DNA from 3 places in the Cellvibrio sp. KY-YJ-3 genome. Region 1 is predicted to be linked to each of the others. Evidence: predicted binding sites of a transcription regulator. Region 1 holds the regulator's gene; each other region holds the start of a gene.

Region 1 (7,577 bases):
CACCTCGCCAAGAGCTACAAAAAACGTAAAGTGGTTATCGATGTCTCTATCACAGTAGAGAGCGGCCATATTGTTGGGCTCCTGGGCCCTAATGGCGCCGGAAAAACCACCTGTTTTTATATGATCGCCGGTTTAGTACCGGCAGATAATGGCAGCGTATTAATTGATGATCGCGATATCACCCAACTGCCAATTCATGGACGCGCACGTGCCGGTATTGGTTATTTGCCACAAGAAGCATCCATTTTCCGCAAACTTACCGTCGCCGATAACATTATGGCGATCCTTGAGACTCGCAAAGACCTGGATCGGGAAGCACGCGCAGAAAAACTGGAAGCACTGCTGAACGAATTTCACATCACCCATATTCGCGACAGCCTTGGCATGGCACTCTCAGGTGGTGAGCGGCGCCGGGTAGAAATCGCCCGCGCACTGGCGACAGACCCTAAATTTATCCTGCTCGATGAACCCTTTGCGGGTGTTGACCCGATTTCGGTTAACGACATCAAAGAAATAGTCCGTCACCTCAAAGATCGCGGGATTGGCGTTCTTATTACCGACCACAATGTACGCGAGACCTTGGACATCTGCGAGACGGCCTATATCGTAAGCGAAGGGCACATTATTGCCGAAGGTGATGCCGATACAGTGTTGAGTAACAGCAAAGTCCGCGAAGTCTATCTGGGCGAACACTTTCGCCTGTGAGTTCAACAAACGCCTTAACCACCCGACAAACAACTTGACAAGTAATATTATTTGGCTACTAGGCATAAAGCTTGCTTAAGTATGTTGCTTGAAGCGCAAACCCTGACTAAACTCCACCTAACAGATGTTTTCCATCCCGCGTTAAATAAGGGTTTGTTGCTACAACAATGAAACAATCTCTCCAGCTTAAACTCGGCCAACAGCTGACAATGACTCCCCAACTGCAACAGGCGATACGTCTTTTGCAGCTCTCCACGCTGGATCTTCAACAGGAAATCCAGGAGGCACTCGAATCCAATCCCATGCTGGAAGTTGAGGAAGGTTTTGACTCAGCAACTACCAGCAGCGATTATGAAGGCAGTGCGGACGATAAGATTGATTACACCCGCCAACAGGAAATTGCTGCAGAATCCGGCACCGACAATAGCGCCGACTTCAGTGCCAGCGACAATTTCTCGTCATCAACCGCTGATAACTTCAACGAACCTGGCTACGGCGAATCTGAAAGTTTTGGCGAGGGCGAAAGCTTTAGCGATGGGGAATCCTTTGGTGATAGCGATGTCTATGGTGAAGGCGATAGTTTCAGCGCCGACAGCGGTGACTGGAGCGACTCGATTCCCAGCGATTTACCGGTAGATACCAGCTGGGACGATGTTTACCAAACCTCATCAACCGGCAGCTCCAGCAACTACGATAATGAAGACAATGATTTTGAAAGTCGTCGCGCTGTTACCGACTCACTCTATGATCATTTGATGTGGCAACTCAATTTAACGCCCATGTCAGATCGCGACCGGGTGTTAGCGATGGCAATTATCGACGCGGTTGAACCCAGCGGCATGCTGTCTATTACCATCGAAGAAATATTCGAAGGAATGCGTGGCGATTTTGAAGAGCTGGAACTGGATGAAGTTGTTGCAGTTCAACACCGGCTGCAGCAGTTTGATCCCTGCGGTGTGTGCAGCCAAAACTTATCTGAATGTTTATTGGTGCAGTTACAACAGTTTGACCCCAAAACACCCTTTTTGGATTCGGCAAAATTAATCGCCAAACTTTACTTGCCTATATTGGGTAGTCGCGACTACCGTCAGTTAATGCGCCGCACCAAACTGAAAGAGGCCGAGTTGAGCCAGGCCATCACCCTGATCCAAAGCCTAAACCCTCGCCCAGGCGATATTATTGCCAGTGGTGACACGGAATATGTAGTACCGGATGTGTTCGTTGAAAAGCGCGATGGCCGCTGGATTGTTGAATTAAACCCGGAAATTGCACCGCGCCTGCGTATCAATTCCAATTATGCCTCCATGGTAAAGCGCGCGGACTCGAGCAGCGACAACACATTTCTCAAGGATAATTTGCAAGAAGCCCGCTGGTTCCTGAAAAGTTTACAGAGCCGCAATGAGACTCTGCTTAAAGTAGCCAGTTGTATTGTGGAAAAACAACGCGGGTTTCTCGATTACGGCCCCGAAGCCATGAAGCCGCTGGTGCTGCACGATATCGCTGAAATTGTTGAGATGCATGAATCCACTATTTCGCGGGTAACCACCCAGAAATATATGCACACACCGCAGGGTATCTTCGAACTGAAATACTTTTTCTCCAGCCATGTTAGTACCGATAGCGGCGGCGAGTGCTCTTCAACAGCGATTCGCGCAATTATTAAAAAGTTGGTGAGTGCGGAAAACCCCAAAAAACCGTTGAGCGATAGCAAAATCACCGACCTGCTCGCGGAACAGGGAATTCAGGTAGCGCGTCGTACCATTGCAAAATATCGCGAGTCGCTGAATATTCCACCCTCTAATGAGCGGAAAACCATTTAATTATCATTAACCGGTTATAAATACGAAATTCGGAAGAAAATCACGGACGAGCTGTTAGGTTGTGCTGATCACAACCATTTTGTTTCTATCGAGAGGAAGTATCTATGCAAATAAATATCAGTGGTCATCATTTGGAAGTTACCGATTCGCTGAAAGACTATGTCAGCAGCAAAATTGAGCGCCTGAGCCACCACCACGATCGCATTACCAGTACTCACGTCATCCTCTCCGTCGATAAGTTGATTCAAAAAGCAGAAGCAACCATCCATGTCAGCGGCAAAGATTTGTTTGCGGATGCCACTCACGAAGATCTGTACGCAGCAATTGATTCATTGGCCGATAAGCTGGACCGCCAATTAATCAAGCACAAAGAAAAGATGCGTAGTCATCGCTAACCCACCCTGGAGGCAGCGAGATCATCTCCGCTCACTGCCTCAACAATTGAGAGATTCCTGGTAATCACCTCCTACCATGCAAATTCAAAATCTTATTAGCCCCGGCCGAACCTTGTGTGCCGTTGAAGGCGGCAGCAAAAAACGTGCTCTGGAACTACTGGCCAACGCCATCGCACAGGATGTTCCTGGCATTGATGCCGATGAGTTATTTCGCCGTTTGATTGGTCGCGAGCGACTTGGCTCAACCGGTATAGGACACGGCATTGCCATTCCGCATTGCAGGGTTGAAAACTGCAGCGGCACGATCGGTGCACTCCTGACATTGGCTGACCCGATTGACTTTGATGCCATAGATTCCCAGCCTGTGGACATTCTCTTCGCCATGTTAGTGCCCGAAGATGCTCATGATGAGCATCTACAAACACTGGCCGCTCTGGCTGGGGCGCTGAATAATGCTGACTATCGCCAGCGTTTGCGTGCTGCCGATAGCGATGCCGCACTTTATCAGGTCGCTATAGCGCCTTAGCAGGTCAATACCATGCACCTCGTGATTGTAAGCGGGCTTTCAGGCTCAGGAAAAAGTACCGCCCTGCATGTCCTTGAAGATGTAGGCTTTAACTGCATCGACAATCTACCAGTCAGCCTGCTACCCGCGCTGGTTGCACAAATACAAATTCATAAAGATGACCAACAGCGTTTTGCAATCGGCATTGATGTGCGCAACGCCTGGCAGGATCTGAATATATTCCCGCAGATGATAAGTACACTGAAAGAAGCGCACCTGCCATTTCAAACCCTGTTTCTGGATTCTCAACCTGCCGTACTTATCCAACGTTTTAGCGAAACCAGGCGCAAGCATCCGCTGTCGGATAAACACACCAGCCTTGAGGAATCCATCGCCGCAGAGCAGCAGCTGCTTGAACCTATTCGCGATTGTGCCGATCAGGTCATAGATACCAGTCATTTAAATTTGCACGAATTGCGCGACTTGGTAAAAGAACGTGTTGTAGGCCGCAGCGAATCGACGATGGCGATTTTGTTTGAATCCTTTGGCTTCAAACATGGTATTCCGGTAAACGCCGATCTGGTATTTGACGCACGTTGCCTTCCCAACCCCCACTGGAAACCTAACCTGCGCCCGCTTACTGGCAAAGATCAGGATGTAATCGAATTTTTGGAGGAACAGATTACCGTCAAAGAGATGTACGACGACATCGAGCACTATTTGGCACGCTGGCTGCCGCGCTATCAGGCGAACAATCGTAGTTACATCACCATTGCAGTGGGATGTACGGGTGGCCAGCATAGGTCTGTTTACCTGGCAGAAAAGCTACAACGCTATTTTGACCAGAGTTTTAGTGATGTTCAGGTTCGACATCGCGATATCAATAAACACAAAAAACATTAAATCATGGCAATTGAAACTCTCGACATCATTAATAAACGCGGACTGCATGCACGCGCTGCCGCGAAACTTGCCACCTTAGCCAACCAGTTTCAGGCTAATGTGCAAGCGCGGGTGAGTGACGGCGTATGGGCCGATGCCAAAAGTGTTATGTCATTAATGCTTCTTGCCGCCAGCTGTGGCAGCCGCCTGGAAGTGAGCACAGAAGGTGATGATGCCGAGGCGGCAATGACTGCCATCCGTGCACTCATTGCTGATCGCTTTGAAGAAGGCGAATAAATACTCTATTGTTAATCTAAAGCGGTTGTTACTACCGCTTGAGTGCACTAAGCTGCGCGACCTTTTACACCGTTTCCCTTGTTATCGGCAATCGATTGGCAGATAAATCTGCACACCAGCCGCTACTCACCCGATCAATACAGATATTTTTATGGTTTATAACTACGACGACATCAATCCCGATGACTACATCCTCAGCAAATCGCAAGTGAAACGCGATATGCATGCACTGCAAGCGCTGGGTGAAAGTCTCATTGATATGAACGAAAAGCAGCTCGCCAGTATTCCCCTGAGCGACACAATGCTGGATGCAATTTACATTGCGCGCAAACTCCCCCCTAAAGAAGCACGTCGTCGCCAGATTCAATACATTGGCCGTTTGATGCGCGAGGGCAATCACGAGGAGATCAAAGCAGCGGTTGATAAAATGCAAAACCGCAGCGATCAATACGTGCATCGCCAACACCAGATCGAACGCTACCGAGACTTGCTGATTGAAGGTGACAAACAGATATTCCAGACACTGGTAACATCCTGCCCAGGTCTTGATGTACAACATTTACGCCAACTGGTTCGCGCTGCGCAAAAGGAGCGAGAGGAGAACAAACCGCCAGCCAATGCACGCAAACTGTTCGGTTTCATTCGCGATCAACTCGCTGCACAAGACTGAGACTGCCCATAATGAAAAAGCCCGGACATGATCCGGGCTTTTTCATTATGGCAATTGGAATTACATCAGGGCGCATTGGCCGCATCAATCGCGTCATTCACCTCTGTTGGCGACAAAATCTTAGGGCCGGCTGGCGGTGGTGTTGTGAAGGTATCACTGCTGTTGATCAGCTTGCTGCTGTCTATACCTGCCCCGCTACCCAAAGCATCGGCCACCGCTTTTTTCAGCACAATAATGGCGATGCGGCGGTTAATGGGTTCATTCGGGCGATCCACCAGAAAGGGAGCGGCTGAGCCCATACCCTGAACGGTGGCTACTTTTTCTTCTGGATAAGATCCCTGCAACAACGCGCGGCGCGCGGCATTGGCGCGATCAGCAGATAACTCCCAATTAGTGTAGGTAGCTCCAACACCGTAAGGTGTTGAATCTGTATGGCCAGTGATGCTGATTTTGTTTTGCACTTTATTGAGGATAGGTGCAAGGGCGTTCAACACATCCACCGAATAAGGTTTGAGGTTGGCACTTCCCACATCGAACATCGGCCGCTGATCCTTATCGACGATCTGGATGCGTAAACCCAACGCGGTAAAATCGATGAGGATCTGATCCTTAATTTGTTGGAACACCGAATCGAGCGCGTTAATCTCCGTCTCCAGTTGTTTTTTTAGCTCTTCCAGCTGCTCATTTTCAATGCGCTCCATTTCCTTTTTAAGCTGCTCTTCATTCACATCCTGCGCGGGAGCCTCTTGGGCTTCAGTAGGGGTAGAAGGTTGCACGGGCTGGTCCAAGCTGATCAAACCAGGGTTAGCACCGCCCTCGCCCACCACATAGGGGCTACCCGGATCCACAAAATAACCAGAAATGGCCTTTTTTTCCTCTGGTGTAGTACTACCCAATAGCCACATCAACAAAAAAAACGCCATCATCGCCGTCATAAAGTCGGCGAGCGCAACCTTCCATGAACCACCATGATGACCATGGCCATGGCCCTTTTTCTTTTTGATGATGATGGGTTGCTGAGCTGAATTCTTTTCCATAAAAAATCGACCTTACTTCTTGCTGGCGCGATATTGCTCTTCCAGCTCTTTAAAGCTGGGGCGAACACTGTGGAAAAGAACCTTACGACCAAACTCGACCGCGACCTGCGGTGGTACTCCGTTCATGGAAGCAACCAGTACCGCTTTTACACATTCGTAGGAACGGCTCTCGTCGCGTACCTTGCCCTGTAAATAACTCGCAAATGGTGCGATGAAACCGTAGGCAAACAAAATACCGAGCAATGTCCCCACCAGAGCCGCCGCTACAGCAGCGCCAATTTCCGCTGGTGGCCCACCAATTTTACCCATAGTAATAATTACCCCGAGCACGGCCGCGACAATCCCAAAACCGGGCAAACCATCTGCCGCATTCTGAATGGCACCAGGCACTACAGAGGCTTCCTGATGATGACCATCAAGCTCCTGCTCCATGAGTGACTCCAGTTCATGGGGCGCCATATTGCCTGCCACCATAATGCGCAGGTAATCGCAGATGAATTCAACGATATGGTGATCTTTCAAAATAGAAGGGTAATTAGCAAAAATAGGACTGGAGTCGGGCTCTTCGATATCACCCTCAATGGCCATCAAACCTTCACGTCGAGTTTTGTTGAGGATGTCATAGAGCAGCGTCAGCAGCTCCAGGTAAAACACCTTGTTGAATTTGGAGGGCGTCATCAATGAGCCGCCGGATTTGATAACCCCCATAGTCACCGACAGCGGATTACCAATAATCATTGCCCCGAAAGATGCTCCGCAGATAATCAATACCTCGATGGGCGACATCAGCGCCATTGGGTTACCGCCATGGACAACAAAGCCACCGATAACACAACCGAGGACAACAATAATGCCCAAAATGATATTCACGCAAAAACCCCCAATCCAAAAACAGGTTTGCCCCGAAGAGATAAGCAACCCGTGAAATAACAAAACAATTCAGGCGACAAGCTTAACAGTACCGTTTGAGTATAGGCAGCTTGAATTGAGGATCAAGACAAGAACAGGATTTAATCCATAACAGACGACGGCAACACAGCAATTACCCCTGATTCAGATAAAGCATCGTAGAATATCGGCACCGTTTTAATTTACTCGAGTATCAACCTATGAAAATTGAAGATCTCAGCCCCGCCATGCGGGAAAAATTGGAAGCCGCCGCCTTTCGTCGCTTGGTTGCACACTTGGATAGTCGCAAAGATGCGCAAAATATCGACTTGATGAACCTCGCCGGGTTTTGCCGCAATTGCTTAAGCAAATGGTATG
Region 2 (7,577 bases), 1.0 Mb from region 1:
TTGGCTCCTTTTATAAAGGGCAGAAATGGTTTTCACCGAGATTTTCTGTCCTGCCTGCTGAGCTTGAGGCTGCTGTAAATAAGGCCTTGCAAATGAGCGGAGAAGAAACACAAAAAATTGTAGATAATGCCATGCTGCGGCCAAATATTTTAAAACAAGATTTCTATTCCAGTTTGGCTTCTGCCATACAAAAACTTTAATCGCTGCGTTTTTGGCGGCACACTTGCTTACGGATGATATTATGCTGGTTACTATTATTACGCCTACCTATAATCGCGAAGCCTTCCTCCCTGCTGCAATAGAAAGCGTACTTGCACAAACATATAAAAATTTTGAATTTATTATTGTTGATGATGGTTCAGAAGATAACAGCCGTAAACTGATTGAATCTTATGCTGAGAAAGATTCCAGGATTAAATATTTATATCAGGAAAACCAGCGGCAAAGTGTTGCGCGTAATTATGCTCTGTCTGTTGCTAAAGGCGATTTTATTTGTTTTTTGGATTCAGATAATTATTGGCCACACGATAAACTTGAAAAGTCACTCAAAGCCTTTGAGCAACATCCCGAGGCGGATATTGTTTATGGGGATTGTATTACTATCGATGAGCATGGCAATGAGTTACATCGCAACAATATGCGCCGTTATTCCGGGAGCATAGCTGCTCTTTTGTTAAAAGATAACTTTGTCAGCATGAATACCACCATGACTCGCCGTAGGTGCTTCAATGAAATGGGGGGAATGAGCGGTAAGCGTCGTGTAGCGGATGACTATGATTTGTGGCTTAAATTTTCTGCGCGTTATCGCTTTCAATATATTCCGGAGTTTTTGGCTTATTACCGTGTTATGGAGAATCAGATCTCCAGCAACAAAAAGCTACGGTTTGAAACCAACGAAAAAATTATTCTGGATTTTCTCGCCGCTTTTCCTGATGCAGTTAGCGAATATGAGAAAAAAGCAGGGTTGACCGCATTTTATACTCGCAAAGCTCGCCATTATGCGGCTAGCGATAAAAAAGAAGCCTATAAAGCTATTCGCATAGCCTTGGGTATTAACCCTTTTTCATTAGGTGTGTGGCGGTCTTTTGCGAAAATAGTTGTGTCGTAAAGATTGCACCCATAAAAAAACCCAGCTTAACACTGGGTTTTTTTATGCTTTGAAGGCTAATTAAGCTTTCAGGCGACGCGCACCAAACAAACCAAGCAAGCCCATGCTCATCAAGAGCAGAGTAGTTGGTTCTGGAACTGCTGTGACGCGAACACCAATCAACAGGTCATCGTGGTTGTCGTCATCACCAACATAAGGACCTGTATCATCAAGGAACAGAATTGCGTCGTAGCTGCCAGCATGAGCTGCCTTAGCATTAGGACCCTGACCGGTAAACATGGCGTTTAGAGCAACTGCAAAAGAATACACTCTGTTGTTGGTACCGAGAGTGGCACCTTGAGCATTGCTTACGCTCAAGTTATGAGCTGGCAGCACAGAAGTTGGTGGTACATAAGTGGTGAAAAGGAAGTCGAACAGAGCATCTTTTTCTACATAAGTAGTAATAGTGCCTTTATTAGACAGCTTCAATGGTGCTTCGGCGTCTCCAGGAACAGAGAAAACATTGTTCCAGCTAGACTCTTGACCCAAGTAGTAGTAGGTCACTGCCAGTTTGGCGTTAGCTTTAAGGCTACCAGCGATAGTGTAGGTATCTGGTGTGACATAACCTGGGGTAGTGAAGTTGTTGTTGGTGTATGCATCGATATCAGGAGCATATGCACTGCTACCGCTATCAACAACTGAAATCAAGCTTGCGCTCGCGCTCAATGAGCTCAGAGCTAAAAGCGCTGCCGCTGCAAATTTAATAAGTTTCATGAGGGTCATCCTTTAATGTGTTACCAATGAGTGATTTTAAAGTAGCCTAAGCTGCATGCGGTTAAAGCAGAAATCGTGCCTACACTATTAAATTCAATAAAATCAAACATATATACATAAATATGCGTTTTATGACGACAGCGGATGTAAATTTTTTCGACTGGTTTGCAGGTTGATTGATGCAGGTTAGGCATTTCTGTCTAGAGCTTTTGATGGGGTGTCGCGAGTAATAGCAAAAAGCTGCTCGAGGCGTGTTTTAACCCACTTGGCGCCCTTGGGTTCTATAAATCGATAAATCAGGTACGACAGAATGAGCATAATTGCGGTAGTGACAAGGATTGTCACTGGCTCGTTGAGTTGAGGTTTCAACCAATCAATTAATAATTTTCCGGCGTGATTGTGGAGTAAGTAGAGGGGGTAGGTTAGCCCGCCCAGAATGGTGTAGATATTAAGTGATGACAATGTAAATTTGCTTAGGGCGATCAATAGAAAAAAACCATGAAAAATCCCGGCAATAATCGCGGCGATTACCCACTCATAAGGTTCGCTGGAGTGCATGAACCCCGCTGCTTGATGATAGCTTTGGTAGCTGCAGAGTAAGCTTGAAATGATCAATGTAGCATTGGTAACCGGGGTGTGCTTCTGATTCCAGAGCAGATACAGACAGATACCCGAGATGAAGTAACAGGAATAACCTGGGTTAATAACCCAACCCATTTTGGATGGTTGGCCGAATAGCAAATAGCTTAAGGTGATAGCCAGCCAAATCGGTAACCACAACGAATAGCGGGTAAATAACCTAAATATCATCAATAAAAATATGCAGCCGTAGAATTTAAGTTCTACTTGCAGCGTCCAATAGACGCCATCGATATTGTTAACGCCTACGTAATCATTGAGCATGGTCAAGTTAAGAAGAATATCTGTAGTACTTGGTGTCGATGCTCCCAGCGCGAACATTATCGTCGTGGTAAATAATACGCCTATCCAAAAAGCGGGATACAGTCGTGCGGCGCGCGAAATCATGAATATCAGGGGTGAGCGACGCTCTGCTGATGCTGCAATTACAAAGCCGCTTATCATGAAAAACAGTGGCACACCCAAATAACCAAATTGCGTGAATTGGGCTATTTGAGGGAATGTAGGGTTTGGTTGTGCTGTGTAGTGATAGAGCACTACTGCCAGTGCGGCAATAAATCGGAGTAAATCGAGCGCCTGTAACCTCATGTGACTTCCTTAAGAGAGATTTCGGGCGCTGATTATCAAGTATGAATTATCAATTCGACTAGGTTTATGTGTTTTATTCAGGGATTAATTGCAAATATCTGCTGTAAAGTCCATTTTTGTCGAATACTGCTATCTGAAAAATAGTATCCGCACCAATATCACTCCTTTCGTAATGTGTGGTATCCGTATCTGTGATAATTTCTTTTACGTAAGCGTTGCTATTTGATGGCCGATAGAGAATTTCGTAGCCTCCAATTTCATTAAATTCAAGATACTCTCCATTCTCCCTTTGGGTCGGAGTGACCCAGCTAACACGTACACCTACGCTACTACTTGCATAGCTTGAGCTTTGCAATGCACTGCTAGAGTAACCAAAGGAACTGCTCGTATTTGAGCTGGCAGAGCTTGAGTCTGGAGCTTTACTGCTACTGCTACTGCTGCTCGTGTGATGTGATGAACTGCTACTTACCGAGCTTGAACTAGTTGGTTGGGTGCTGGAAGAGCTTGTGTTCATTGACTTCGAGCTGGTGCTGGCAACTTTTTCGTTAGTCCTTACTATCAGTGCCTCTGAGAGACTTGATCTATTTCCAGCTACATCAACGGCTCTCAGAGTATAAGTGTAATAGGTATTTGCTTTCAGGCCCGTATCTTCAAAACGGAGATTATTGGCGACGCTGGTACCAATTAAAGCGTCGTTTCGACGAATCTCGTAGCGAGCGAGCCCTGTGTCGTCTGTAGATTTATTCCAGCTGAGAACTGCACCGTCGGCTGAAATTATATCGGCTCGTAGCGCTCTGGGGGCGCTGGGGGGTAAGTCCTCATAGTGCTCATCATCTTGCAGTGGGGGTGGCTCATCATCAATTGGCTGATTGTTATCTATTGATGAACTTGAAAAGCTCGATTGTGGTGATGACGACTTGGTAGCCTGTATCGGGGTGCTGCTTGGTGCGCTGCTGCTGGTTGTTACGCTTATCGCCAAACTACTGCTTGAGGGTGCTGAACTACTTATCGGCACAGAGGAAGCCACTACCACTGGGGTAGAGCTGGGTAGAGCTGTCGGGATGCTGCTATTGCTGTTTCCCTGTGTATTACTACCCTCGGAGCCACCTCCGCCGCAACCGGTTAGGATGATTGTTAGTAAGCCGGTGATAGCAAACTCAAAAGTACAATATTTCTTGAAGCTAAAAATCATTCTAACTACCTGAAAAAGCGTGTGTGCTTAGTGGAATCATCGATTGGATGCAGCGGGTAAAGGCTTGTATCGCGCGGCTTTACGGCGAGGTGTCACATTTAGCAGGATCACGGGGGTGCCATGACCTTGATGGGGAGTTTTTTTTCATAAAGCGAAATGGTCGATCCATATTGAGATAATTGGTTCTGTGTATAACGGTAATTTATATATCTTTTGATTATATCGGTGCTGGGGGCAACCCTATTCGCTGCTCGGGTCTGTGTCATCAAGGTGTACTGCTGCCACCACATTCATGTCGTATTTCTTAATCAGGTCGTAGAAAGTAGGGCGGGTGATTCCCAGCAATTTGGCGGCGGCAGAGATGTTGTTATCGGTCATGCTCAGGGCGCGCAGAATCGCGCCGCGCTCGGCTTCCTGGCGGACATGGCGCAAGTTGAGTGAGAGTTCTCCTGCCTCAGCCAAACCTAAATCTTCGCGCGTCACATATTTGCCATCCGCCATGATCACAGCGCGTTTTATTTTATTTTCCATTTCGCGGATATTGCCCGGCCAGTTGTAATTTTCGATGGCGGCAATAGCATCGGGAGTGAAGCCAGTGACGTTCTGGCCGTGCTCCTTCGCGAACTTGAGTTTGAAGTGGCGCGCGAGTAGTACTTTGTCCCCCAAGCGGTTACGTAAGGGGGGGATATTTACGGTCATTTCACAGATGCGATAGAACAAATCCTCGCGGAAGCTGCCCGCTTTAACCATGGCTTCGAGATCTTTGTTGGTAGCGCAGATCACACGCACATCCACCGGGATCTCACTGCGCCCGCCAACCCGCTCGATCACGCGCTCCTGTAAAAAACGCAGCAGTTTAGCTTGCAGGTTGAGTGGCATATCACCGATTTCATCCAGAAACAGGGTGCCCTCATTAGCGGTTTCCACTTTGCCTAACGTAGTTTTATTCGCGCCGGTGAAAGCGCCTTTTTCATAGCCAAAGAGTTCGCTTTCGATCAGGTTTTCCGGCACTGCCGCGCAGTTAATAGCTACAAATCGCTTGGTCTTGCGCGGGCTGAGTTGGTGAATAGCGCGCGCCAAAACTTCTTTGCCTGTGCCACTTTCACCCAGCAGGGTGCAAGTAACGGTGGTGGGCGATATTTTTTCCAGTTGGCGACAAATCTTGAGTAGTTGGGGGTCGTTAGTGATTAGCCCTTCCAATGGTTCCTGTTGCGACAGATTCAGACGGCGGTTGTAGTCCTCCAACTCAAAAATGTGGAAGGCGCGCTGCACAATCAAATCCAGGGTGTTGGGGTCGACCGGCTTTTGGTAGAAGTCGTAGGCGCCCATGGCAACGGCGCGCAGGGCGTTATCGCGGTCGGTTTTCCCCGTCATTACGATAATTTTAGTGTTGGGGGAGATGCGGAGTATGTCCTGAATGCACTTGAAGCCTTCATCGACACCGTCTTCGTCCGGGGGCAAGCCGAGATCCTGAATCACTACCGACGCTTCATGCAGACGCATGGCGGCAATAGCGTCCTGGCGGTTGTCGGCAACCACGGTTTCGTACTGATCAAAGTGCCAGCGCAATTGGCTTTGCAAGCCCGCGTCGTCTTCTACGATTAGCAGAATAGGTTTGGATGCAGTTGTTTTACTCATGCGGCCCCGTTAATCCTTGTTCAGTGGGAGTGTGATGGTGATGGTGGTGCCTTCGCCTGGCTCACTGGCGACGTTGAGGGTGCCGCTCAGTTCGCTGATGTATTCCCGCGACAGGTAAACCCCGATTCCCATACCTTTACCGGATTTAGTGGTTTCAAAGGGTTTGAATAAGCGGTTGTGGATAAAATCCCAATCCATGCCTGAGCCGTTGTCTTCGATAATAACTGTGGCCCAGTCGTTATTGACGCGCAGTGTAACATGAACCCGGCCATCGTCTGGCGTGGCCTCGAGCGCGTTTTTGATGAAGTTGGTGATAGTCATCACTAACCGCACCTGATCAGCATTGAGGGTGCGGGTGGTGGGTTCAATATCGGCAGTGAGTTTGGCGCGCTGGCATTCACTAACTGCCTGGTTTACGACTTCCAGAATCGATAGCCGTTTGACCAGATCCGACTCGTCGCGGCGCAGTTTTTTGAGCAGGTTGTTCATGCGGTCGACAGAGTTGCTGATGGTTTTGATGGCATCTTCAAAAAACGCCGGATTGCCTTTGTGTTTTTCGGCGTTGCGCACCACAAGTGCCTGCTGGGCGATAAGGTTGTTCAGGTCGTGAATAATAAAGGCTACGAGTTTGTTGTAGGTATCAAACTGGCGCCCTTCCACCAACTGCTCCGCCTGCTGATGTCGTTTCAGGTAGCTGCCGATTTGACGCCCCATGGTTTTGAGCAGATCCAGATCTTCCCAGGTCAGGGTTTGATCGCCCGCCGGTTTGGTAAGTGCCATAAAGCCCACCAGCTCTTCGCCCACAATTAGCGGGAATAGTAGCCAGAGATCGGGAATATTGTGTGCCCAGTGCGGCAGTAACTCATTGTGTTGGCTGAGGGCTTTGTTGTCGCCACTGTCGGGGATAAACACCCATTCGGAGTCGATAAATGCGCGGCAAAACGGGCTGTCGACCGGTTCTTCTTGCAGCGTCACGTAATTGGGCAGGTTGGTGCGATAGACGGGCTCGTAAAAGCCCTGTTTCTGCAGCCAGATAGCGCCACCGGGTGCTTTGGTCGTGGAGGCGACGGCATAAAAGGCGCGCTGGTTGACTTCACTGGCTTCGGCGGGTTGGGCGAGATAGTTAATCAAACGCAACCATTCGTTGCGATAGTCGTATTTATAGCGGAACAGGTGTTTATTGATCAGCACCGACAGTTTCATGCGAATGCGGCTGGAAATAAACACCGTGGCAATCAGTAGTACGGCGCCCACTAATAACAAGCTGTAGAAAACCGTTCCCCAGTTGCCGCCGTATAAACGGACATAGTAACCGCCGAGCGACAACACGGTGATCAAAATGCCCACACCCACTAATGAGGTGGTATAGAAGGCAATCGGACGCGATAAATTAAAGTTGGCAGGGCGGTCAGTGCGCTGGAGCAGCAAAATTCCGCCCAGTGCCATAAATAAGCAGGTGGCGATGGAAACCGCTGCGCGCGACTGCCAGAGCATGGGATCGAGCCCCTTGAAAATCAGCGCATGGGTAAACAGGTAAATATCGTAGAGGAAAATGGCGGCGAGGTTCATGCACAACAGTTTGATCTGGCGATCATTTTCGGCCGCAAAGCGGTAGAGCTGCTCAACGCTTACCAGCGCAATCACCGCCAGCCCCAAGGC
Region 3 (7,577 bases), 1.3 Mb from region 1:
ATTCAGGAAGCGGGCTGCGCGGTTACGGCAAATTGCTCATTATCAAACACAATGAAACCTTCCTGAGCGCGTACGCACACAACAATGTTTTGCGAGTAAAAGAAGGTGATTTTGTTAAAGCTGGGCAAACAATTGCCGAAATGGGTTCTAGTGGTACCGATAGGGTAAAACTTCACTTTGAGATTCGCCGCGATGGAACGCCTGTTGATCCAATGAAGTTTTTACCGCGTCGTTAGAAAAATGTCATGTTCATGAGTTAAAACGGGAATTCATGAATGACTCTTTATCGTGGAGAAATCCTTAAGAGTTACAGCTAGGGCGAGCTGGGTGATTCATAAATACAAGCCAGCCGGTTAAATAAAAATTGATTAAGGGGCTGAAAATGACTTTACATAATAGTGATTCAACGACTTTAGATCGTGATGATACTTTCATAGCACAAGACATTGATATTGAAGATGCAGAGCTTTTGTTGGCGGAAGAAGATGATGTGCCCAAGCCTTCAATGTCCAGTGCTAGCGAACGAATTATTGATGACAAGTACAATAAAACCCTCGATGCCACCCAGATCTATTTAAATGAAATTGGATTCTCCCCTTTACTCAGTGCAGAAGAAGAGGTTTATTTTGCCCGCAAAGCGCTTAAAGGCGATGTCGCTGCGCGTAAACGGATGATAGAAAGTAACCTTCGGTTAGTTGTTAAAATTTCCCGTCGTTATGTTAATCGTGGACTTGCCTTGCTGGATTTAATTGAGGAAGGCAATCTTGGGCTTATCCGTGCCGTAGAGAAGTTTGATCCAGAGCGTGGTTTCCGCTTTTCGACTTATGCTACCTGGTGGATTCGCCAAACTATTGAGCGTGCAATCATGAATCAGACGCGCACAATTCGTTTACCCATACATGTTGTAAAAGAGTTAAATATTTATCTGCGCGCAGCGCGTGAGCTTTCTCAAAAGTTGGATCATGAGCCAACACCCGAGGAAATTGCCAATCTTCTGGAAAAGCCAGTGGCAGATGTCGAGCATATGCTAAGCCTTAATGAGCGGGTGACATCTATCGATGCCCCAATAGGGAATTCTTCTGATCGTGCAATTGTTGATACTATTGCAGATACCCACGTCTCTGATCCTGCCGCATTGCTACAAGATAGTGATTTGACTACCAGCTTGGATCATTGGTTAGATGAGCTTACAGAGAAGCAGCGCGAGGTGTTAGCACGCCGTTTCGGATTAAGAGGGTACGAGGTAAGCACCCTTGAGGAAGTGGGTCACGAAATTGGCTTGACTCGCGAGCGCGTACGTCAAATTCAGGTTGAGGCGCTTAAACGTTTGCGCGACATAATGGAGAAGCAAGGACTAGATAGTACTGCGCTTTTTAGTGTGTAAATTACTTCGATGAAGTGCTGTTTTATTTAAAAAAACAAAAAGCGGAACTGATAAGGTTCCGCTTTTTGTTTATGTGGTTCGTAATCTATTTATTTCAGTGCGTCAGTATTATTGATTAACCACGCTGCAGAACCAACCAAGGCGGCTTTATCATTAATAATTAGCTTTATGGATATGTCGCTAACGTAACCTGTCATTGGGCCTTTGTTTTTATAGCGCTCCAGAAAGTGCGATTCGGGCAGTAAGTCAACCAACTTTGGAGTAATGCCCCCGCCAATTACTACGCCGCCTTTGGCTCCCAGCGACAGCGCTTTATCACCTGCGACTTCTCCTAGTACATCACAAAAAGTCAACACCGCTTCGCGGCAGAGTGGATCTTGATTGGCGATGCCTTTCGAGCTCACTTCAGCGGGGGTGTAGGGCATTGCATCGACCCCTTCGTTATGCGCAAGTGCTCTATATAGGGTAACAAGTCCGCCACCAGAAAGAATATTTTCAACTGATACGTGATTTTGCTCTTTCAGGAGGAAGGCTTTGATATCAAGCTCTTTCTCGTTTGTGGGGGCAAAACTGGCGTGACCACCTTCTGTTGGGATAATTCGCCAGTTATTTTGGTCTGGAACAAGCGCTGCCATGCCAAAACCTGTGCCCGGCCCCATAACAACAATTGGAGCATCAGTATTGGATTTATGGGAATCGTATAGCGTGACCAGCTCGTTTTCTTCAAGGAACGGCACTGCATAGGCGAGAGAGGCAAAGTCGTTGATGACGTGCAATGTTTTCATTCCCAATTGATCCCGCAAGCCATCAATAGAGAACTTCCAATTAAGGTTGGTCATGGATGCCTGGCCATTTTCGATAGGACCTGCAATTGCAAGGCACCCATAAGCGGGAATCTCAACGCCAAACTCACTGCAGCAAGCCTTGATCATTGTGGCCATATCTGGATAGTTGGCGCATTTGAGAGTGATTTGGCGTTCTGCCGTATAATTGGTCTTGCCATTGATGCGATTTTTTTCAGCATCAAACTCGACCAGACCGAAACGACCGTTAGTGCCTCCGATATCAGCAACCAGTAACAGGCTCATGCGACTCCTCAGCTTCTTTAATATTAAGAAGACTAGATTGTTATAGATGGTGTGTTAGAACTGTAATATTTCTTGAGCGCGGGAGAATAACATTAAACTTAATTTGCGGAAATTCACTTTTAAATTGTGAGTCGAAAATGGATGTTATCGCGTTTTATTGAGTGGTTTTTTAAGCATATACAGCCCTACTTACATTGCTCTTTACACTATAAATATTACTTAGGCTGTTGTTTTTGGCGTTATAACTGTTGTTTTGTTGACAGCGCTGTCATTAATGGGTAGCGTTCTCATCGGTTTTTTATTACATATATGTTTTTCCGGAGGTTGTAGAAGTGCAGTGGCCAAGTATCACTAGCAAGGTAAAAAAAGATCCTGTTCTCGAAGCAAAAATTGATCACATTCTTGGTGATTTGAGTTTGGAAGAGAAAATAGGGCAAATGATCCAGCCGGAAATCAGGCATTTAACTCCTCAAGATGTGAGGGATTTTCATATCGGCTCAGTGTTGAATGGCGGCGGTTCGGTTCCCAATGGTAATCGCTATTCAAAAGCTGCAGATTGGCTGGCTATTGCTGACGCCTATTATCAGGCATCTATGGATGATAGTGATGGCTATATGGCTATTCCTATCATGTGGGGAACGGATGCGGTACATGGTGTTGGAAACATTGTTGGAGCAACACTATTTCCTCACAATATTGCATTAGGTGCGACCAGAAATACGGAATTAATTAAAGAGATTGGCAATATTACCGCGACAGAAATCGCAGTAACCGGATTGGATTGGGATTTTTCCCCAACAGTGGCTGTCGCCCGTGATGATCGCTGGGGGCGTACTTATGAATCTTATTCGGAGCATCCGGAGCTGGTTCGTGATTATGCCGGAGTGATGGTTGAGGGGCTTCAAGGTGAAGCGAGCAGTCAGGGTTTTTTGTCTGCCTATAAAGTCATATCTACAGCCAAGCATTTTATCGCTGATGGAGGGACTCATAATGGAATAGATCGGGGCGATTGCCTGGCTGATGAGGAAACCCTGTTTCGGGTTCATGCTGCAGGTTACTACAGCGCTATAGAGGCTGGTGTTCAATCAGTGATGGCTTCCTTTAATAGTTGGCACGGCGTGCATATGCACGGTCATCAATATTTGTTGACGCGGGTGTTGAAAGAGCAGATGGGGTTTGATGGGCTTGTGGTTGGTGATTGGAACGGCCACGGATTTGTCGCCGGTGCGACAGTTTTAAATTGCCCGCAGGCAGTAAACGCTGGATTGGATATCTTTATGGTGCCAGATCCTGAGTGGAAGCAGCTTTATAAAAATACACTCGAGCAAGTCAAAACGGGCGTTATTCCATTGTCCCGTATTGATGATGCTGTGCGACGCATTCTGCGAGTGAAATTGCGTGCAGATCTTTGGCAGAAAGGGCTTCCATCCAAGCGCCCTTTGGCTGGTAAGGATGAATTACTCGGCGCCCCCGAACATCGTGCTGTAGCACGTCAGGCTGTCCGTGAGTCCCTGGTATTACTAAAGAATAAAAATAATATTTTACCGCTTTCCCCCCGCTTAAATGTGCTGGTTGCAGGTGATGGTGCGGATAACATCAGCAAACAAACGGGCGGTTGGTCCGTGAACTGGCAGGGCACCGGCAATACTATGGCTGATTTCCCCGGGGCTACTACGATCTGGATGGGCATCGACGCCGCAGTTTCTGCCGCAGGCGGTAAAGCAATATTGAGTGTGGATGGTGCTTATGATCAGAAGCCTGATGTTGCAATTATTGTTTTTGGTGAAGACCCCTATGCAGAAATGCAGGGCGATATTCAACACCAATTATTAAAGGCTGGTGATACGCGCGATCTTGAATTACTTAAAAGGTTGCAGTCGCAAGGTATTCCCGTCGTATCCTTATTTGTTACCGGTCGTCCTATGTGGATTAACCGGGAGTTAAACCTCTCTGATGCATTTATGGTTGTTTGGCAGCCGGGAACTGAGGGAGCTGGTGTAGCCGATGTTATTTTCACTGGTATTAACGGTGAGCTGAATCATCCAGTGAAAGGGAGATTATCATTTTCGTGGCCCAAGCGTCCTGACCAGGGGCCACTCAACTGGGGTGATGAAAATTATGAACCATTGTTTGTTTATGGTTTCGGCTTGGCTTACGGCGAGCTGGATTTGTTAAAGGATAATTTGCCCGAGGAGGGCATTGCTCTTGAGGAAAGTTCCAATGTATTGGAGCTGTTTAACCGGCGCCCTCTGGGTGCTTACCAAGTAATGCTTGAAGGGAAAAATAATGACCGTGTGCTTTTAAACGGGAATATTGCTAGTGTTTCAACGCTCAGTGTTAGTTGTGTTGATCGCGATGTACAAGAAGACGCGCGCAGGGTTATTTGGAATGGGGAAGGTGAGGGCTTGGTTGCAATTTCTAACCAAAATCGCCAGGTGTTGAGTAGTTATTACGAGTCTAACTCATCGTTGCTGTTTGATGTGAAAGTCGATTCGGCTCCTGAAGATCAAGCATGGGTTCGGATTGGTTGTGGCCCATCCTGTTATTCTCAGGTTGAAATAACGAGGGAGTTGCGTGAAATTGCTGGTGGAGGTTGGAAAACGCTATCGGTTGATTTGATTTGTTACCCTGATGCAGGTACAGATTTTGGGTTAAAAAGAACGCCTGAAGAGTTGTTCGCACTTATTCTTGAACCTTTTGCATTGGTCGCCAATGGTGCTCTCGACTTGACTTTTTCCCATGTGAGAATAGAAAAGTCACGTGCACAAGGTGGTTGTGTTCGTTTAGTATAGGTTTGTAGTATCGCCTCTAAAAGCCGCGCATTTTTGCGCGGCTTTTTTTTGTAAAAATAAAGTGCTTGGTGAAAAAAATCATTCGTGCTTTGACTGTGTGCGTGCCTTAAAAACGTGGTGCATTATTTTGTTCCATATGGGGGCGTCAATTTTTGGTTTTTTGCTTGGAAATGGCGCCACTTAAAATTACTCGTCACCATTAAAGTGCGCGATAAAAAAGTAATTTCACGGGTAGTAATTTTTTTAAAGTTTCATATCTCTTTGATTAATAGCAATTTATTGATGCCATTCCATCTTTTTTCGGCTGTTGGCACAAGACTTGCGCTAGTGGATATCAGTCAACATTCCTGTTGGTGCATCAGGGTTTCACTGGAAACTTTTTAGTGCACAGCAATGTGTAAGTTGCATTGCTAATTTGCTAGGAATGCTACTCATGGCTAACACACATCTACTATGTCTTTGGAGAAGGCTCTATGAAAAAAAATACACTTCATCTTTTGGTTACTGCGGTAAGTTCGTTGGTTTGCGGTGTTCCAAGTGTTTCGGCAAAAACATTTACAGAGTCAATGCAACAAGGCAGTGTAGTAAAAGTAAATTTTCGCACCCGCTTTGAGGATGTTAGTGAAGATGGGCTGAAAGATTCCGATGCGTTAACTACTCGCTCTCGTCTCTCTTATCAGTCTGGTGCATGGAATGGTTTCGGATTTTCTGCCGAATTTGATGATGTTACCGAGCTTACTAATGATGTTGATTATCGTACTGCTCCATCGGGTGATGCGAATAATCCGGGCACTGCAATTATTGCTGATCCAGAAGGGACAGAAGTGAATCAAGGATTTATCTCATACACCAATTTTAACAATCAAGTTAAGTATGGTCGTCAGCGCTTGATTTTAGATAATGCCCGTTTTGTCGGTAACGTGGGATGGCGCCAGAACGAGCAAACTTATGACGGTGTATCTTGGACAAATAAAACTATTCGTTATACGAATTTCACCTACGCCTATATCAAAAATGTGAATCGTGTATTCGGTGAGGATAATCTCCTTCAGGGCGATCACAATCACAACAGTCATGTGCTTAATCTGAGCTACACCGGCTTTGATGCGGGTAAATTAATTGCTTACGCATATTTGTTGGATGTGGAAAACCCAATTGCTGCAAAAGGTGCAAGTAGTGATACCTTTGGTTTGCGTTGGCAAAGTGCTACTCATGGTATGTTTCAATATAATCTAGAGTATGCAAAGCAATCTGATGCTGGTGCTCTTGGGCTATTCGATGCTGAATATTTACTTGCAGAGGGGACCTTGAGTGTATCTCGTTTTGCATTTACGGGAGGCTATGAATTATTGGGTTCCGATGATGGCTCGTACGGTTTCGCAACTCCCTTGGCAACCCTGCATGCATTTCAGGGGTGGGCAGATAAATTTCTTGCAACTCCTGCTGCAGGCTTGGAAGATAAATATTTGAAAGTTGGATTTACCGCAGTTGGGACACAATTTTTACTGGGGTATCACAAATTTGATTCAGATACCGGCAGTCTGGATTATGGTGATGAAATTGATTTCAGTGTTAGTAAAAAAATTGGTTCAGTAGTTTGGACTGCAAAATATGCAGACTTTGCCATGGGTGATGTCGCTGCCTACAAGGACACTACAAAGTTTTGGCTAATGGCTGATTGGAATTTTTAATTTCACAGTGCAAATATCACCCAATAAAAAAGCCTGCTTTGTGCAGGTTTTTTTATTGGATTTGTAGAATACAAAGAGCCGCATAGAGCGGCCCTTTGCATTTACAGCATAGCAATTACTTGGTTGGGTAATCGCGCTTTGGACTGCCGGTATATTGTTGGCGTGGACGACCAATTTTATATGGCCCGCTTACCATTTCATTCCAGTGGGAGTACCAGCCTACTGCACGTCCCAGTGCAAAAATCACGGTGAACATTTCGGTTGGTATACCGATTGCCTTCATGATGATGCCTGAGTAGAAATCAACGTTGGGATAGAGTTTCTTGGAGATAAAGTAGGGGTCTTCCAATGCAATCTGCTCAAGGCGCTTGGCGATCGCTAGCAATGGGTCATTTTCCAATCCCAGCTCGGCCAGCACTTCATCGCAAGTTTGTTTCATTACTTTGGCGCGTGGGTCAAAGTTTTTGTAAACGCGATGGCCGAAACCCATCAGCCGGAAGCCGGAGGTTTTATCTTTGGCGCGTGCAACGCAGGCTTCAATATTGTCTACAGTGCCGATCTCTTCCAGCATCTCCAAAACGGCTTCGTTGGCGCCGCCATGAGCGGGTCCCCACAGCGTTGA

The links. The regulator sigma-54, encoded in region 1, starts transcription at its own class of promoters, with help from an activator protein. The targets are predictions, from matches to a motif close to TGGCACANNNNTTGCNNT.
Region 2: a site for sigma-54 is predicted at 1,925-1,942, ahead of D0B88_RS02795 (PEP-CTERM sorting domain-containing protein). Genes of this name have one in related genera too.
Region 3: a site for sigma-54 is predicted at 5,573-5,590, ahead of D0B88_RS11905 (alginate export family protein). Genes of this name have one in related genera too.

What each region holds. Positions count from the first base shown of each region.
Region 1 is NZ_CP031727.1:4,124,295-4,131,871, forward strand. Features, by position in the region: gene lptB (LPS export ABC transporter ATP-binding protein) at 1-705, shown strand, start outside; gene D0B88_RS17505 (RNA polymerase factor sigma-54) at 873-2,525, shown strand; gene hpf (ribosome hibernation-promoting factor, HPF/YfiA family) at 2,630-2,920, shown strand; gene ptsN (PTS IIA-like nitrogen regulatory protein PtsN) at 2,997-3,446, shown strand; gene rapZ (RNase adapter RapZ) at 3,459-4,328, shown strand; gene D0B88_RS17525 (HPr family phosphocarrier protein) at 4,332-4,604, shown strand; gene yjgA (ribosome biogenesis factor YjgA) at 4,756-5,274, shown strand; gene motB (flagellar motor protein MotB) at 5,340-6,311, opposite strand; gene motA (flagellar motor stator protein MotA) at 6,324-7,181, opposite strand; gene D0B88_RS17545 (DUF1244 domain-containing protein) at 7,421-7,577, shown strand, end outside.
Region 2 is NZ_CP031727.1:631,606-639,182, reverse strand. Features, by position in the region: gene D0B88_RS02805 (glycosyltransferase) at 1-200, shown strand, start outside; gene D0B88_RS02800 (glycosyltransferase) at 242-1,108, shown strand; gene D0B88_RS02795 (PEP-CTERM sorting domain-containing protein) at 1,169-1,861, opposite strand; gene D0B88_RS02790 (acyltransferase) at 2,048-3,088, opposite strand; gene D0B88_RS02785 (fibronectin type III domain-containing protein) at 3,162-4,280, opposite strand; gene prsR (PEP-CTERM-box response regulator transcription factor) at 4,521-5,918, opposite strand; gene prsK (XrtA/PEP-CTERM system histidine kinase PrsK) at 5,928-7,577, opposite strand, start outside.
Region 3 is NZ_CP031727.1:2,832,601-2,840,177, forward strand. Features, by position in the region: gene D0B88_RS11885 (peptidoglycan DD-metalloendopeptidase family protein) at 1-236, shown strand, start outside; gene rpoS (RNA polymerase sigma factor RpoS) at 383-1,384, shown strand; gene glk (glucokinase) at 1,474-2,472, opposite strand; gene D0B88_RS11900 (exo 1,3/1,4-beta-D-glucan glucohydrolase) at 2,805-5,264, shown strand; gene D0B88_RS11905 (alginate export family protein) at 5,738-6,955, shown strand; gene D0B88_RS11910 (citrate synthase) at 7,071-7,577, opposite strand, start outside.